DNA from 3 places in the Pigmentiphaga litoralis genome. Region 1 is predicted to be linked to each of the others. Evidence: predicted binding sites of a transcription regulator. Region 1 holds the regulator's gene; each other region holds the start of a gene.
The links. Region 1 encodes HrcA, which represses chaperone genes, less so after heat shock. Its sites were predicted from a motif close to TTAGCACTCNNNNNNNNNGAGTGCTAA; they were not measured.
Positions count from the first base shown of each region.

Region 2: the regulator HrcA is predicted to act here: its motif matches at 2,463-2,489, upstream of rpoH (RNA polymerase sigma factor RpoH).
Region 3: the regulator HrcA is predicted to act here: its motif matches at 1,991-2,017, upstream of HD883_RS21250 (co-chaperone GroES).

Region 1 covers NZ_JACCBP010000003.1:491,091-495,974, reverse strand. Annotated here, with positions in the region: gene hemH (ferrochelatase) at 1-852, opposite strand, end outside; gene hrcA (heat-inducible transcriptional repressor HrcA) at 860-1,867, opposite strand; gene HD883_RS26560 (NAD kinase) at 1,949-2,845, shown strand; gene recN (DNA repair protein RecN) at 2,873-4,516, shown strand; gene fur (ferric iron uptake transcriptional regulator) at 4,538-4,884, opposite strand, start outside.
Region 2 covers NZ_JACCBP010000001.1:3,439,086-3,443,969, reverse strand. Annotated here, with positions in the region: gene cyoE (heme o synthase) at 1-438, shown strand, start outside; gene HD883_RS15575 (SCO family protein) at 493-1,113, shown strand; gene rpoH (RNA polymerase sigma factor RpoH) at 1,524-2,435, opposite strand; gene HD883_RS15565 (hypothetical protein) at 2,848-3,525, shown strand; gene HD883_RS15560 (glutamate synthase-related protein) at 3,837-4,884, shown strand, end outside.
Region 3 covers NZ_JACCBP010000002.1:201,725-206,608, forward strand. Annotated here, with positions in the region: gene groL (chaperonin GroEL) at 1-1,493, opposite strand, end outside; gene HD883_RS21250 (co-chaperone GroES) at 1,561-1,848, opposite strand; gene HD883_RS21255 (SDR family NAD(P)-dependent oxidoreductase) at 2,212-2,982, opposite strand; gene HD883_RS21260 (RecQ family ATP-dependent DNA helicase) at 3,070-4,884, opposite strand, start outside.

The sequences.
Region 1 (4,884 bases):
CACGTCGACCGACGTCACGCCATTCTTGGCCAGTTCTTTCAGCGTGGGCTCGGTGTAGGGCTGCAGCCACTCGGCGGCGCCAAAGCGGCTCTGGAAGGTGATTTCGACCTGGTCCGGCGTCAGCCCCAGGGCAGCGATCAGCAGCCGCCCGGTTTTCTGGCATTCGCAAAAGTACGGATCGCCCAGGTCGAGGGACCGGCGCGGCAGGCCGTGAAAGCTCAGCACCAGTTTCTGCCCGCGGCCGTTGTGTTCCCAGAAGTCGTTCACCCGCGCCGCCAGGGAGGCGATGTAGCCCGGGTCGTCATGGAAATGCTTCACGAACCGCAGTTCGGGCGTGTTGCGGGTGCGCGCCAGCAGCGCATTGATCGCGTCGGACACAGTGGCCGTCGTGCTGGCGGAATACTGCGGGTACAGGGGCAACACCAGGATCCGGTCGCAGCCACGCTCGCGCAGGGTCTGCATGGCGCTGGCCAGCGACGGATTGCCATAACGCATGCCCAGCACCACTTCAACCGCGTGGCCGCGTGCTGTCAACGCCGCGTCCACCGCCGCCGTCTGGCGCCGGCTCCAGACCATGAGCGGCGATCCTTCGGCCATCCACACCGACGCATACCGCGCCGCCGCGTCCTTGGGACGCACGTTCAGGATGATGCCGTTCAGGATCACCCACCAGATCGGCCGGGGGATTTCGATGACGCGGGGATCGGACAGGAATTCGGCCAGGAAACGGCGGACGGCCTTGGGATTCGGCGCGTCGGGCGTGCCGAGATTGACCAGCAGCACGCCGGTCTTGGCGGCCGCGCCGTGGACAACCGCGCCATGACGATGGGGCGGTTCGGGAAGAAAACGCATGCGTGTCCTAGTGTTGGCTGAGCGCGTTGGAAAGCAGGCGCGCCGTGATGTCGACGATCGGGATGACGCGATCGTACGACATACGCGTAGGGCCGATGACGCCCAGGGTGCCCACGATCTTGCCGTCGACCCCGTAGGGCGCGGTGATCACGCTCAATTCTTCGACCGGGACCAGTTGCGAGTCGCCGCCGATATAGATCTGGACGCCCTGCGCGCGGCTGGAAATGTCGAGCAGCTGCATCAGATCGGTTCTCTTTTCGAACAGGCCGAACATCTTGCGCAGCTTGTCCAGGTCGGCGCCCAGGTCGGATACCCCCAGCAGGTTCAGCTCGCCCGAAATGACAACCGAATCGGAGTTGTCAGCCGCGACTTCGGTGCTGGCGTCCACGGCCTGCTGCATCAGGCGGGAGATGTCTTCGCGCAGCTTGCCCAGGTCGCGCTGCAGCGTCAGCCGCACGTCGTCAAACGACTTGCCGCCGAAATGCTGGTTGAAGAAATTGGCCGCTTCCATCAGTTCGGTGGACGAATAGTCGCGCTGCGCGAACAGGATGCGGTTCTGCACGTCGCCTTCCGGCGTCACGATAATCAGCAGCACCCGCTTGTCGGACAGCCGGATGAATTCGATCTGCCGGAACATTTGCGTGCGTTTGGGCGCCATCACCACCCCTGCAAATTGCGACAGGTTGGAAAGCAGCGACGCGGCTGATGCAATGACGCGTTGCGGGTCGGCCGCGGGCAGCAGCGTCTGTATCCGGTTTTCTTCGGACACTTCGTACGGGCGGACGGTCAGCAGGGAATCGACGAACACCCGGTAGCCCTTGGGCGTGGGAACCCGCCCGGCCGAGGTGTGCGGACTGTGGATCAGCCCGTGGTCTTCCAGGTCGGCCATGACGTTGCGGATCGTGGCCGGCGACAGATCGAAGACTTTCGACAAGGTGCGCGAACCGACGGGCTGGCCGTCAGTGATGTAACGCTCTATGAGCGCCTTGAGTAGCGTGCGTGCGCGATCGTCCATATCCGCTATTGTAATGACGGTCGGGCTTGGCAGGACGGTTTTTCCCGCTCGCCGGCCACCTTCACCCATATAATCCCAAGCATGCATTTTCCCATCGTCGCCCTCGTTGGCAAATACCATGACACCGGCATCGCCGGGCCGCTGCGGGCCCTTGCGCGCATGCTTCAGGCCAGCGGCCGAGAAGTGTTGTTTGAAGCCGAAACCGCCGTCAATATCGGGCTGACCGACTACCCGGCCGCCACGGTCGACGAGATCGGGCAGCGCGCCTCGCTCGCGATCGTCATGGGCGGCGACGGCACCATGCTGGGCCTGGCCCGGCAACTGGCGCCCTGGAATGTGCCGCTTGTCGGCATCAACCACGGCCGTCTGGGCTTCATCACTGATATCCCGCTCGAATCGGCCGAAGAAGCCATTGCCGGCATGATGGAAGGCAATTTCGAGTCTGAAGAGCGGATCCTGCTGGACTCCAGCGTGATCCGCGGCGAAACCACCATGATCTCGGCGCTGGCGCTGAATGACGTGGTGCTGAGCCGGGCCGGGCTGGGCGGCATGATCGAAGTCACGGTGCAGGTGGACGGGCTGTACATGTCCAAGCAGCGCGCCGACGGCCTGATCATCGCCACCCCCACCGGGTCGACCGCCTACGCGTTGTCCGCCAACGGTCCGATCCTGCATCCGTCATTGCGCGGATTGGTGCTTGTTCCGGTCGCGCCCCAGGCGCTGTCCAACCGGCCGATCACCATCCCCGATCACTGTACGATCGAAATCACGCTCACCCGCGCGCAGGGTGGCCGTGACGAGAGTGCCAGCGTTCACTTCGACATGCAGAGCTGGTCGTCCCTGAAGGTCGGCGACCGCATCGTAGTGAGACGTGCAGAACATACCATCCGCTTCCTTCATCCGGCCGGATACAGTTACTTTTCCACTTTGCGACGAAAGTTGCACTGGAACCAGATTTCCGGCGCAGCAGTCGACTGACCCCGATCTTTACTGGCCTTCTCCCGTATGCTGCGCGCGCTGCACATCAATGATTTTGTGATTGTCGACCACACCGAGGTCGAGTTTGGCCCCGGATTCACCGTGTTTTCCGGCGAGACGGGCGCAGGCAAGTCGATCCTGATCGACGCACTGGCCCTGGCGCTGGGCGAGCGGGCGGACGCCTCGGTTTTGCGCGAAGGGGCGACCCGCGCCGAAATCAGCGCCGTCTTCGACGTTCCGGATACCCTGACCGGCTGGCTGGCCGACCACGAACTGGACAGCGACAGCCTCGTGCTCCGCCGCCTGATCGACAGCCAGGGCCGCAGCCGCAGCTTCATCAACGGCATGCCAGCCACCCTCACGCAACTGCGTGAACTGGGCGAGCAACTGGTCGACATTCATGGCCAGCATGCCCACCAGAGCCTGCTCAAGGCCGATTCCCAGCGCGATCTGCTCGACGGTCATGGCGATCATTCCGCCCTGCGCCGCGGCATCGCCGACGCCTGGAAGGCCTGGCGCGACGTGGCGCGCCGCCTGGAAACCGTGGAACGCGACGCCGAAAGCCTGCAGCAGGAACGCGAACGGCTCCAATGGCAGGCCGACGAACTGGACCGCCTGGCCTTGGGCGCCGACGAGTGGGAAGAACTGCAGGCCGAACACACCCGGCTGGCGCATGCCCAATCCTTGATCGACGGCGCGAGCCAGACCATTGCGGCGCTGGAAGAAGACGACGACGCGGCACACACCCGGCTGGCCGCGGCATCGCAGCGGATCGCCCAGCTCGCCAATCATGACTCGGCGCTGACCCCGGTATCCGAAGCGCTGGAATCCGCGCGGATCGCCCTGCAGGAGGCCGTGTCCGATCTGAACAGCTATCTGGCCCGGCTCGAAGTGGACCCGCAGCGGCTGTCGATCGTGGAAGCCCGGCTGCAGGCCGTGTTCGAGACCGCCCGCAAGTTCCGGCTGACGCCCGACGAACTGCCTGAACGGCATCAGACCCTGCTGGCCCAGCTGGATACGCTCAAGGAATCGGAAGACGTCCAGGCCCTGCGTGCGCGTGCCGAGGCCGCCCGGGCGGCCTACGACGCATTGGCCAAGGAACTGAGCACCGCGCGCCACAAGGCGGCTGCGTCATTATCCAGGCAGGTCACGCAGGCGATGCAGACGCTGGCCATGAGCGGCGGCAAGTTCGAAGCCGTGGTCCAGCCCGGCGAACCGGGCGTGGCGGGCGCCGACCTTGTCGAGTTCCGTGTGGCCGGCCATGCCGGCACCACGCCGCGCGCCCTGGCCAAAGTGGCGTCGGGCGGCGAACTGGCACGGATTTCCCTGGCGCTGTCAGTGATCGCCAGCCGCGCGGCCCGCGTGCCGACCCTGATCTTTGACGAGGTGGATACCGGGGTGGGCGGCGCAGTGGCCGAAGTGGTGGGCCGCCTGTTGCGCGAGCTGGGCAACTTCCACCAGGTGCTGTGCGTGACCCACCTGCCCCAGGTCGCGGCCTGCGGCAACGTGCATTACGAGGTGGAAAAGCGCCAGTCGGGAAGCAGCACCGTATCAGGCGTGCATCTGTTGAACCGTACCGGCCGGATCGACGAAATTGCCCGCATGCTGGGGGGTATCGAAATTACGGCCACCACCCGCAAACACGCGCGGGAGATGTTGGGGAACAACTAGCGGGGCGGCAGCGGGAGCAGGTCAGCGCGCCTTGGTGCAGCGCTGGCAGATACCGTACAACGACAGGGCGTGGCCGGTCAGGGTGAAGTTGTGGTCCTTGGCGATCTTCTGCTGGCGCTTTTCGATTTCGGAATCAAAAAACTCTTCGACGCGGCCGCAGTTGGTGCAGATCAGGTGGTCGTGGTGTTCGCCTTCGTTCAATTCGAACACGGCCTTGCCGCTGTCGAACTGGCTGCGGCTGAGCAGGCCGGCCTGTTCGAACTGGGTCAGCACGCGATACACGGTTGCCAGTCCGATTTCGACGTTTTCGCCGATCAACGCCCGGTAAACGTCCTCTGCGCTCATGTGGCGCGTTTCGGCTTTACGGA
Region 2 (4,884 bases), on a different contig from region 1:
GGCGCCATGCCGCCCGCCCTGGGCTGGGCCGCCGTGGCCAACAGTGTCCCGGCCGAAGCCTGGCTGCTGGTGCTGATCATCTTTGTGTGGACCCCGCCGCACTTCTGGGCGCTGGCGCTCTATCGCACCCGCGACTACGAAAACTCGGGCCTGCCGATGCTGCCGATCACGCACGGCGAAGCGTTGACCCGGCTCCATATCCTGCTGTATTCCATCGCCCTGCTGGCGACCACGCTGCTGCCCTATGTGATCCGCATGAGCGGCTGGGTCTACCTGGTGAGCGCGCTGGTGCTGGGTGCGATCTTCGTGGGCTATGCCTGGAAGCTGTACCGTCAGTACAGCGACGCCCTGGCGCGCAGCATGTTCAAGTTCTCGATCCTGTATCTGTCGCTGCTGTTCGCCGCCTTGCTGGCTGATCACTGGCTGCTGAACGTCTGACCTGCCGGTTTTTCCGACTGTTCGTTTTCCTTGCGGCGCCTTGGCGTCCTGCTCATGACATCCTCTCTTTTCCCGCGCCGGCGTCTGGTCCTGCGTGCTGGCGCCGCACTGACGCTGGCCGGTCTGATGGCCGGCGCCCTGGCTGGCTGCCAACGCAAGGAACTGGCGTTCAACAGCACGGACGTCACGGGCAGCGATATCGGCGGAGACCTGAACCTGACGGACCACAACGGGGCCAGGCGCGGCATGGCCGACTTTCGCGGCAAGGCCGTGGTGGTCTTTTTTGGATTCATTCAGTGCCCCGATGTCTGCCCGACCACGCTGGCGAATTTTGCCGAGGTCATGAAACGGCTGGGGCCGGACGCCGACAAAGTGCAGGTCGTCTTCGTGACGGTCGACCCGGAACGCGACACCGCCGCCGTCATTAAGGACTACGTGACGCAGTTCGATCCGCGGTTCCTGGGGCTGTCAGGGTCGGCGGAAGACACCGCCCGGGTCGCCAAGTCGTTCAAGGTCTTCTACGCCAAGGTTCCCGGCAAGGAACCGGGTTCCTACAGCATGGACCACTCGGCGGGCATCTACATTTTCGACCCCAAGGGCAATCTGCGCTTGTACGGCCGGCATACGGCCACGCCCGATGCGCTGGCGTCCGACATTCGTCAGTTGCTCGACTGACACTCCAGCGGGCAACGATTCCGGCGGGCATAAAAAAACGGGGCACCTTGCGGTGCCCCGTTAACATATCCGCCTCGAGTGGGGGGGAGGGAGGAGAAATACAGAGGCGGACGTACGCTGGTACCGACAAGACTGTCCGGAAGAACGGCGTGAAGGCGGGGGGGCCTCACGACGTCCGACACAAGGCATTGCGCCTGTTTGTGCCCCAACTGATAGTTAGGCGCCTGCGAAAGCCAGAAGTTTCCCGGTTGTCGCTTTTTTCTTCATTAAATGAGCCTCAGCAGGTAACAGAGTGTGTCGAGGTCGTCCTGCCGTCTAAACCGGTGTATGGGCGCAAAAGAAAAAAGCGGCCGTGGCCGCTTTTTTTCTTGCCGTGCCGGCGGTGAAGCCAGTCAGGCGATGGTGTCCGCTCAGGCGTATTCGGCCAACGCGCCACGCATCTTGACCATGGCGCGCGCTTCGATCTGGCGAATGCGTTCTGCCGACACGCCGAACTCGGAAGCGAGTTCCTGCAAGGTCAGACCGCCTTCATCCTTCAACCAGCGCGCTTCAATGATGCGGCGCGACCGGTCGTCCAGCGCGTCGAGCGCCGAGTGCAAGCCAACGCCATGCAGCTCGTCGCGGCGGCGTCCTTCCAGCACCTGGGTCGGCTCATGCTGCCCTTCGTCCGACAGGTAGGCGATCGGCGCAAAATCCGTTTCGCCGTCGTCCGTCCCGCGGCCTTCAAGCGCCATATCCTGGCCCGACAGCCGCACTTCCATGTCGGTCACGTCTTGCGGACGCACGTTCAGCGCGGTCGCGATCTCGGTGACCTGATCCGGGGTGAGCGAACGCGAGTCCTTCTTCATGCTGCGAAGATTGAAGAACAGCTTGCGCTGCGCCTTCGTGGTCGCGACCTTCACGAGCTTCCAGTTCTTGAGGATGTACTCGTGGATTTCGGCCTTGACCCAGTGAATCGCGAACGACACCAGGCGCACGCCACGTTCCGGATCGAAACGCTTCACGGCTTTCATCAGGCCCACGTTGCCTTCCTGGATCAGGTCGGCATGCGGCAACCCATAGCCCAGGTACTGGCGAGCGATCGCCACCACCAGACGCAGGTGCGACAGGACCAGCTCGCGGGCGGCGCCCAGGTCTTCGGTTTCCTGATAGCGACGGGCCAGCGACGTTTCCTGGTCGGCAGTCAGCACCGGCAGGCGGTTCACCGCGCCGATATATGCCTCTATCGTACCGAGCGCACCTGGATTGGCAATTGCCATGGCCAGCGCTCCGGGGCCGAAACCGGCAGGGACGACGGGGGACTGCTTCAACGATTTGTTCATGGATTCATACCTCCCAATGCATCAAGGTTAGCACTCCAGCAAACCGAGTGCTAATGCGTCTTTTTGATAGCTGCGATAGCCGGAATGTATGGTGCAAGGGCAGGCCTTGCCGCCCTGTGCTGCGCTGCGGTCCCGCCCGGCAGACACCTCATTCCTGCTTGCGCCTTTGCTTGGCATTTGCCTTGATGGCGCGCGGATAACCAACGTACCCGACCTATAAGAATAGACAGCTTTTCTTGCCGGATGTTCTGTAAAAATTCGCAAAAATGCGGCGACACGGTAAGGCCGAGCCATCTGTCCCTTTTTATTGTAACCTGAGCGGATGGCACGTCTTCCCAGACTCTACGCAGCTGGCCTTCCGCACCTTGCGCAGGCCCGGTTTACCTCGCCCCTGGCCCCTTCGGAAGGGTCGGTGGCGGCGCTTTTCGATCGTGTCGCGGCATGGCTGGCCGACGAAGCCCGCATGCATGGCGTCGCGCTGCATGGGTGGACATTGGCGCCCGACCAGTTACTGCTGCTTGCAACGCCCGCCGGCTCGAATGGTCTGGCCGGCCTGCTGCAGGCCATCGGCCGCCGGCTGGCGGCGCATTTGCGGTCCGGCCCGGTTTTCCAGGGCCGCTACCGGTCCACGCTAGTGGAACCCGGCGCCTGGGTCCTGCCGGCGCAAGCCTGGGTTGAAACCCTGCCGCTGCGACAAGCCCTGACAGATGACGCCGAGCAATGGAGATGGTCATCGGCCGCCGCGCACATGGGCGGCGCCAAGCAACCCTTTCTGCACGATCACGGCGACTACTGGGCCTACGGCAATACCCCGTTCGACCGCCAGGCCAAATACCGCCGCTACATATTGGCAGGATTGTCGTCGCGCGACGCGGACGCCATCGGACGGGCGTTGCAGGGCCAGTGGGCCCTGGGATCGGACAGCTTCCTGGAAATGCTGGGGGGCGGCGCGGCCAGCCGACGGCCCGCCGCCGCAAAACGTGGCCGGCCGCGCAAGACGGTCGCGCCGGCAATGGAAGCAGGGGTGGAGAACGCGGCGCAAAAGGACGAGTCTTCGGGACCGGAAACCGCAGTTCGCCAACCGCCCTGAAACGCGCATGGATGCTGGATGTACGGGGGATGAGAAAATGGTCCGTCCCCAATTAAATGTCTGAAGCGGTAAGGCTGAATAAATAAAAGGGACAGTCCCCTAATATTGTCCTTGCGCCGGCTGCTGCGCCGCAGTATCGTCAGGCTATCGGTGCCCGCCAGCCCTGCACGTCATGCATTGCCTGGCCGCGACCTGCCCATCCTGTCAGACCTGTCCACGACCCGTTCCTTTGCCGGGTCGCTTTACCGGAGCGTTTCATGCCCCATTCCCACCAGGATCCCTCCTCGGTGTCCCCGTCGTCGCAAGTCCAGATGGCCGTCATCGACGCCAGCCGCATCGGCTTCAACGGTCATACCCGGGCAGCCGCTGCCGCGCCGGCCATCCATACCGCGCCCGAAGCGCAGGGCATGTATGACCCGGCCAATGAACACGACGCCTGTGGTGTCGGCTTCGTTGCGCACATCAAGGGCAAGAAAAGCCACTCCATCATCCAGCAAGGCCTGAAGATCCTTGAAAACCTGGACCACCGGGGTGCCGTCGGCGCCGATCCGCTCATGGGCGACGGGGCCGGCATCCTGATCCAGATTCCCGACGCGTACTACCGCGAGGAACTGGCGCGCCAGGGCGTCAACCTGCCGCAGCCAGGCGAATACGGCGTGGCCATGGTCTTCCTGCCCAAGGAAATCGCATCCCGCCTGGCCTGTGAACAGGAACTCGAGCGCGCCGTGCGCGCCGAAGGCCAGGTCGTGCTGGGCTGGCGCGACGTGCCGATCGACACCGACATGCCGATGTCGCCTACCGTACGCGCCCACGAACCCGTCATTCGCCAACTGTTCATCGGCCGCGGCGGCGACGTCATGGTGCCGGACGCGCTGGAACGCAAGCTGTACGTGATCCGCAAGATGGCGTCGCACGCGATCCAGGCGATGCGCCTGAAGCACGGCAAGGAATACTTCGTGCCGTCGATCTCGACCCGTACCGTCGTATACAAGGGTCTGCTGCTGGCCGACCAGGTCGGCCGCTACTACCGCGACCTGGCCGACGAACGCGCCGTGTCGGCACTTGCGCTGGTGCACCAGCGGTTTTCCACCAACACCTTCCCGGCCTGGCCGCTGGCCCACCCGTACCGCCTGATCGCCCACAACGGCGAAATCAACACGGTCAAGGGCAACTTCAACTGGCTGCGCGCCCGTGAAGGCGTCATGCAGTCGCCGGTGCTGGGCGACGACCTGAAAAAGCTGTACCCCATCGTCTACGAAGGCCAGTCCGACACCGCCACGTTCGACAACTGCCTTGAACTGCTGGTCATGTCCGGCTACCCCATCGCCCACGCGATCATGATGATGATCCCGGAAGCCT
Region 3 (4,884 bases), on a different contig from region 1:
TTGGTCGGGTCCAGCACGCCGAATTCGATCATGTCGCCGTATTCGCCGGTCTGTGCGTTGTAGCCGTAGTTGCCCTTGCCAGCCAGCACCGCGTTGACGATGACGCTAGGCTCGTCGCCAGCGTTCGACACGATGGTGCGCAGCGGCTCTTCGATGGCGCGCAGGATGATCTTGATACCTGCGTCCTGATCGGCGTTGTCGCCCTTCAGGTCCAGAATGGCTTGCTTGGCACGGATCAGTGCAACGCCGCCGCCAGGAACCACGCCTTCTTCAACGGCTGCACGGGTAGCGTGCAGGGCGTCTTCGACGCGGGCCTTCTTTTCCTTCATTTCGACTTCGGTGGCTGCGCCAACCTTGATCACGGCAACACCGCCGGCCAGCTTGGCCACGCGTTCTTGCAGCTTTTCACGGTCGTAGTCCGACGTGGCTTCTTCGATCTGGGCACGCACTTGCTTGACGCGGGCTTCGATGTTCTTGCCGTCGCCAGCGCCGTCGATGATCGTGGTGTTTTCTTTCGCCACTTCGATGCGCTTGGCCTGGCCGAGTTCAGCCAGGGTTGCCTTCTCGAGCGACAGGCCGGTCTCTTCCGAGATCACGGTACCGCCGGTCAGGATGGCGATGTCTTCCAGCAGCGCCTTGCGACGATCGCCGAAGCCAGGCGCCTTCACGGCGGTGGTCTTCAGGATGCCACGGATGTTGTTGACCACCAGCGTTGCCAGGGCTTCGCCTTCGACGTCTTCGGCGATGATCAGCAGCGGACGGCTTTGCTTGGCGACTTGTTCCAGCACCGGCAGCAGTTCGCGGATGTTGCTGATCTTCTTGTCGTGGATCAGGATGAACGGGTCTTCCAGCGCGGCAACTTGCTTTTCCGGGCTGTTGATGAAGTAAGGCGACAGGTAGCCGCGGTCGAATTGCATGCCTTCGACGACGTCCAGTTCGTTGTCGAGCGACTTGCCGTCTTCAACGGTGATGACGCCTTCCTTGCCAACCTTGTCCATCGCGTCGGCGATGATCTGGCCGATCGAGCTGTCGCTGTTGGCCGAGATCGAACCGACTTGGGCGATTTCCTTGCTGGTGGCGCAAGGACGGCTGATGTTCTTGAGTTCGGCGATGGCGGCAGCCACGGCCTTGTCGATGCCGCGCTTCAGGTCCATCGGGTTCAGGCCGGCGGTCACGTACTTCAGGCCTTCCAGCACGACGGCCTGGGCCAGCACGGTTGCGGTGGTGGTACCGTCACCGGCGTTGTCGCTGGTCTTGGAAGCCACTTCCTTGACGAGCTGGGCGCCAAGGTTTTCGTACTTGTCTTTCAGTTCGATTTCTTTCGCGACCGACACGCCGTCTTTCGTGACGGTGGGGGCGCCGAATGAACGCTCGAGCACGACGTTACGGCCTTTCGGGCCCAGGGTGACTTTGACGGCGTTCGCGAGAACGTTGACGCCGCGGACGATACGAGCACGTGCGTCGTCGCCGAATACAACTTGTTTAGCAGCCATGGATATTCCTTGAGTAGGGGTCTAGAAGCGAAATCGGGTGATCAATACAGCAGAGCGCAGCAGGCGCTTACTGGATCACGGCCAGGATTTCTTCTTCGCGGATAACGATCAGTTCTTCGCCGTCGATCTTGACGGTCTGGCCGGCGTACTTGCCGAACAGAACCTTGTCGCCGACCTTCAGGTCAACCGGGCTCACCTTGCCGTCGTCGCTCTTCTTGCCAGGACCGACAGCCAGGACTTCGCCTTGATCAGGCTTTTCAGCAGCGCTTTCGGGGATGACGATGCCCGAAGCGGTTGTACGCACGTTGTCGAGACGCTTGAGGATCACGCGATCCTGCAGGGGACGGAGGGCCATACAAACTCCTGATATACGAAAAATTGACGTATGAATTGGAAAAAGGGGCTGAGTCAGCCAGGATCGGCAGTCCGGACGCACAAGGCACCGCGGATGCCGGATCGCAGTGGTGGGGCAGGCGGATGCAGGGCGTCCGGCGCTGTTAGCACTCTATGCGATCGAGTGCTAATTATAGGGACGGTGTTGGCCCGTTTCAAGGGCGGTCCAGATTTATATTTCTTTGTAAGCGCCGCGGAACGGAAACCGCGCGGCAAGGACGCGTCGCTGGGAACAGCGAGGGAAGTGCTGGCTTTGTAGCACAGCGGCCGCGGGGTTGCCGCGGCCGCTGTCAGGGAAACTACCCGGTGGGGGTAGGGGTGACGATCATGCGCCGCCCCACTGCATGGTCAGTCCGCCGTCCATCGTCCAGGTCTGGCCGGTCACGTAATCGCCGTCGTCCGATGCCAGGAACAGGGCCAGGCGGGCGATTTCTTCCGGCTGGCCCGGACGGTGCCACGGAATGGCCTTCATGGACTCCGCCTTCTTTTCCGGATCGTCCAGACGTTCCTGGGTCATGGGCGTCTGGATCAGCCCCGGCGCGATGTTGTTCACGTTGATCTTGTCTTCGGCCAGTTCGCGCGACAGGCTGCGGGCCAGCGATCCGACACCCGCCTTGGCCATGCCGTACGGGGCGCTTTCGGGGGTCGGCAGATGCTGCGCGACCGACGAGATATTGACGATGCGCCCGCCCGGGCCCGCCGCGCGGCGGCGCTTGATGAAGGCGCGGCAGCAGAACAGCGGGCCCATCAGGTCCGTGCGCAGGATCAGTTCGACCTGTTCGTCGGTCAATTCCACGACCGGCACGCCGCCCATGCCCTTGCCCGCGTTGTTCACCAGAATGTCCAGGCTGCCGAACGTGTTGATCACTTCGTCAAAAGTGCGTTCGACGGATGACGAGTCGCCCACGTCGCCCTGGATCACGATCGCCTGGCGGCCGGCGGCTTCGATCAGGCGGCGGGTGTCTTCCGCGCCATCTTTGTCGGTGTGATAGGTGATGGCGACGTCGGCGCCTTCCTGCGCGAACAGGGCCGCGATGGCCTGGCCGATGCCGGAATCCGCGCCGGTAATCAATGCACGTTTGCCTTGCAATTTCATTGGGTTCTCCTGGTAGGTTGCGAATAAAGGCGGCTGCGCGGAACGGGCTGCCCAAGCCTGTGACGAATCACGGTCCGGGCTGCCTGGTCACGCGTTGGCGACGCGTTCGGCGTGTTGCACGAAGCTCGCCACGAACGCGCGGTGCGCGCCGTCCTCGAATGACACGGTGATGGTGTCCGCGTCGACGCGCTCGACGGTGCCAGTGCCATGACGACGCACACTGACGATGTCGCCGGGGGAAAAGGCCGGACGGGGCAGGTCGGCGGATGATGGGCCCGAAGAGGGGACCAAAGAGGCGGTGTCGGCGCTGACGGCAGAGGTCGCGACAGAACGGATCGGACCGTTGACCTTGCCTGCCTGGCCATGAGTCACGCTGCCCGCAATGCCGCCAATGGCACCCGTTGCGCCACTGCGGCGTGCCATCAGCACATCGTCCCGCCCGATACGGATGGCGTCGTCGCTGCCCGATTCCGCGGTGTCTTCCACCGCCTGGCGGGCCGATGCCGCGGCGATCCGCAGGCAGCTGTCGCAGGTGCCGCAGGGGCCGCTTTCCGATGTGGCGTCAAAGTGGGCCAGCAGGGCCTGCCAGCGGCACGCGCCGCTGTGCGCGTAGGCCACCATTTCTTCGAGCATGGCGCGGTCGTGTTCGCGCTTTTCGCGGTACGCGGCGGCGAGTGCGTGCAGGTCGCGATCCAGTACTTCCGCCATCGCAACCCGCAAACGGCCTTGCCGGTCTTTCACGATCACTTCGTGGTCCAGCAGCAGGCTGATCGACACCTGCACCTTGCTGCGGGGCCGCTCCAGGTGTTCGCACAGGGCGTCGGTGGTCCAGCCGGTGGCGGCGTTTTCCGGGGGATGGAGCAGGGTGGCATAGACCGCTCCAACGTCGTCGGCCGACGGATATTTCCCCGCCATGAAGAAGCGCTGCACGGCCTGGTCCTTGTCATGGAACAGCAGGGTGCACTGGGCCACGTCGCCATCGCGCCCGCCCCGGCCAGACTCCTGGTAATAGGCGTCCAGGCCCGACGGGGTCTGGTAGTGGATCACGAAGCGAATGTCCGATTTGTCGACGCCCAGGCCAAATGCATTGGTCGCGACCATGACACGCACGTCTCCAGTCATGAAGGCGTCCTGGCTGGCGCGGCGCTGCGCGGAGCCCATGCGGCCGTGGTAGCGGCCCACGGATTCGCCCGTCTCGGCCAAAGCGCTGTACACCTGTTCGACGGCGGCTACCGTGGCGCAATACACCATGCCCGCGCCTTCGGTCCGCTGCACCAGGTCACGCACCCGGGACAGCTTGGCCCGTTCGTCGGTCACCGTCTCGACCGCGTAATGCAGGTTGGGACGGAAGACGCCGGTGTTGATCACCGCGGCGTCTTGCATCTGCAATTGTTGTGTCAGATCTGCGATGACTTCCTGCGTGGCCGTGGCGGTCAGCGCCAGCACCGGCGGGCTGCCAAGCGCGCGGGCTGCCGCGCCGATTTCCAGGAAAGCCGGACGAAAGTCATGGCCCCACTGAGAAATGCAGTGCGCTTCGTCCACCACCAGCAAGCTGATCGGATGGGCGGACAACGCTTCCATGATGTCGGGTGAGCCCAGGCGTTCCGGTGTCGTGAACACGATGCGTGCGGACCCGTTGGCAATCGCCAATTCGGTCTGGCGCACTTCGTCGGATTCGATGGCGCTGTTCAACTGCACCGCCGCGATTCCCAGGGCGCGCAACTTGTCGCACTGGTCTTTCATCAGGGCGATCAAGGGCGTGACCACGACGGTGCAACCCGGCAGCATCAGCGCCGGCAATTGGTAGCACAACGACTTGCCCGCGCCGGTCGGCATGACGGCCACCGTGTGCTTGCCGCGCAGGACCCGGTCGATCACCGACGACTGCCCTTCGCGCAATCG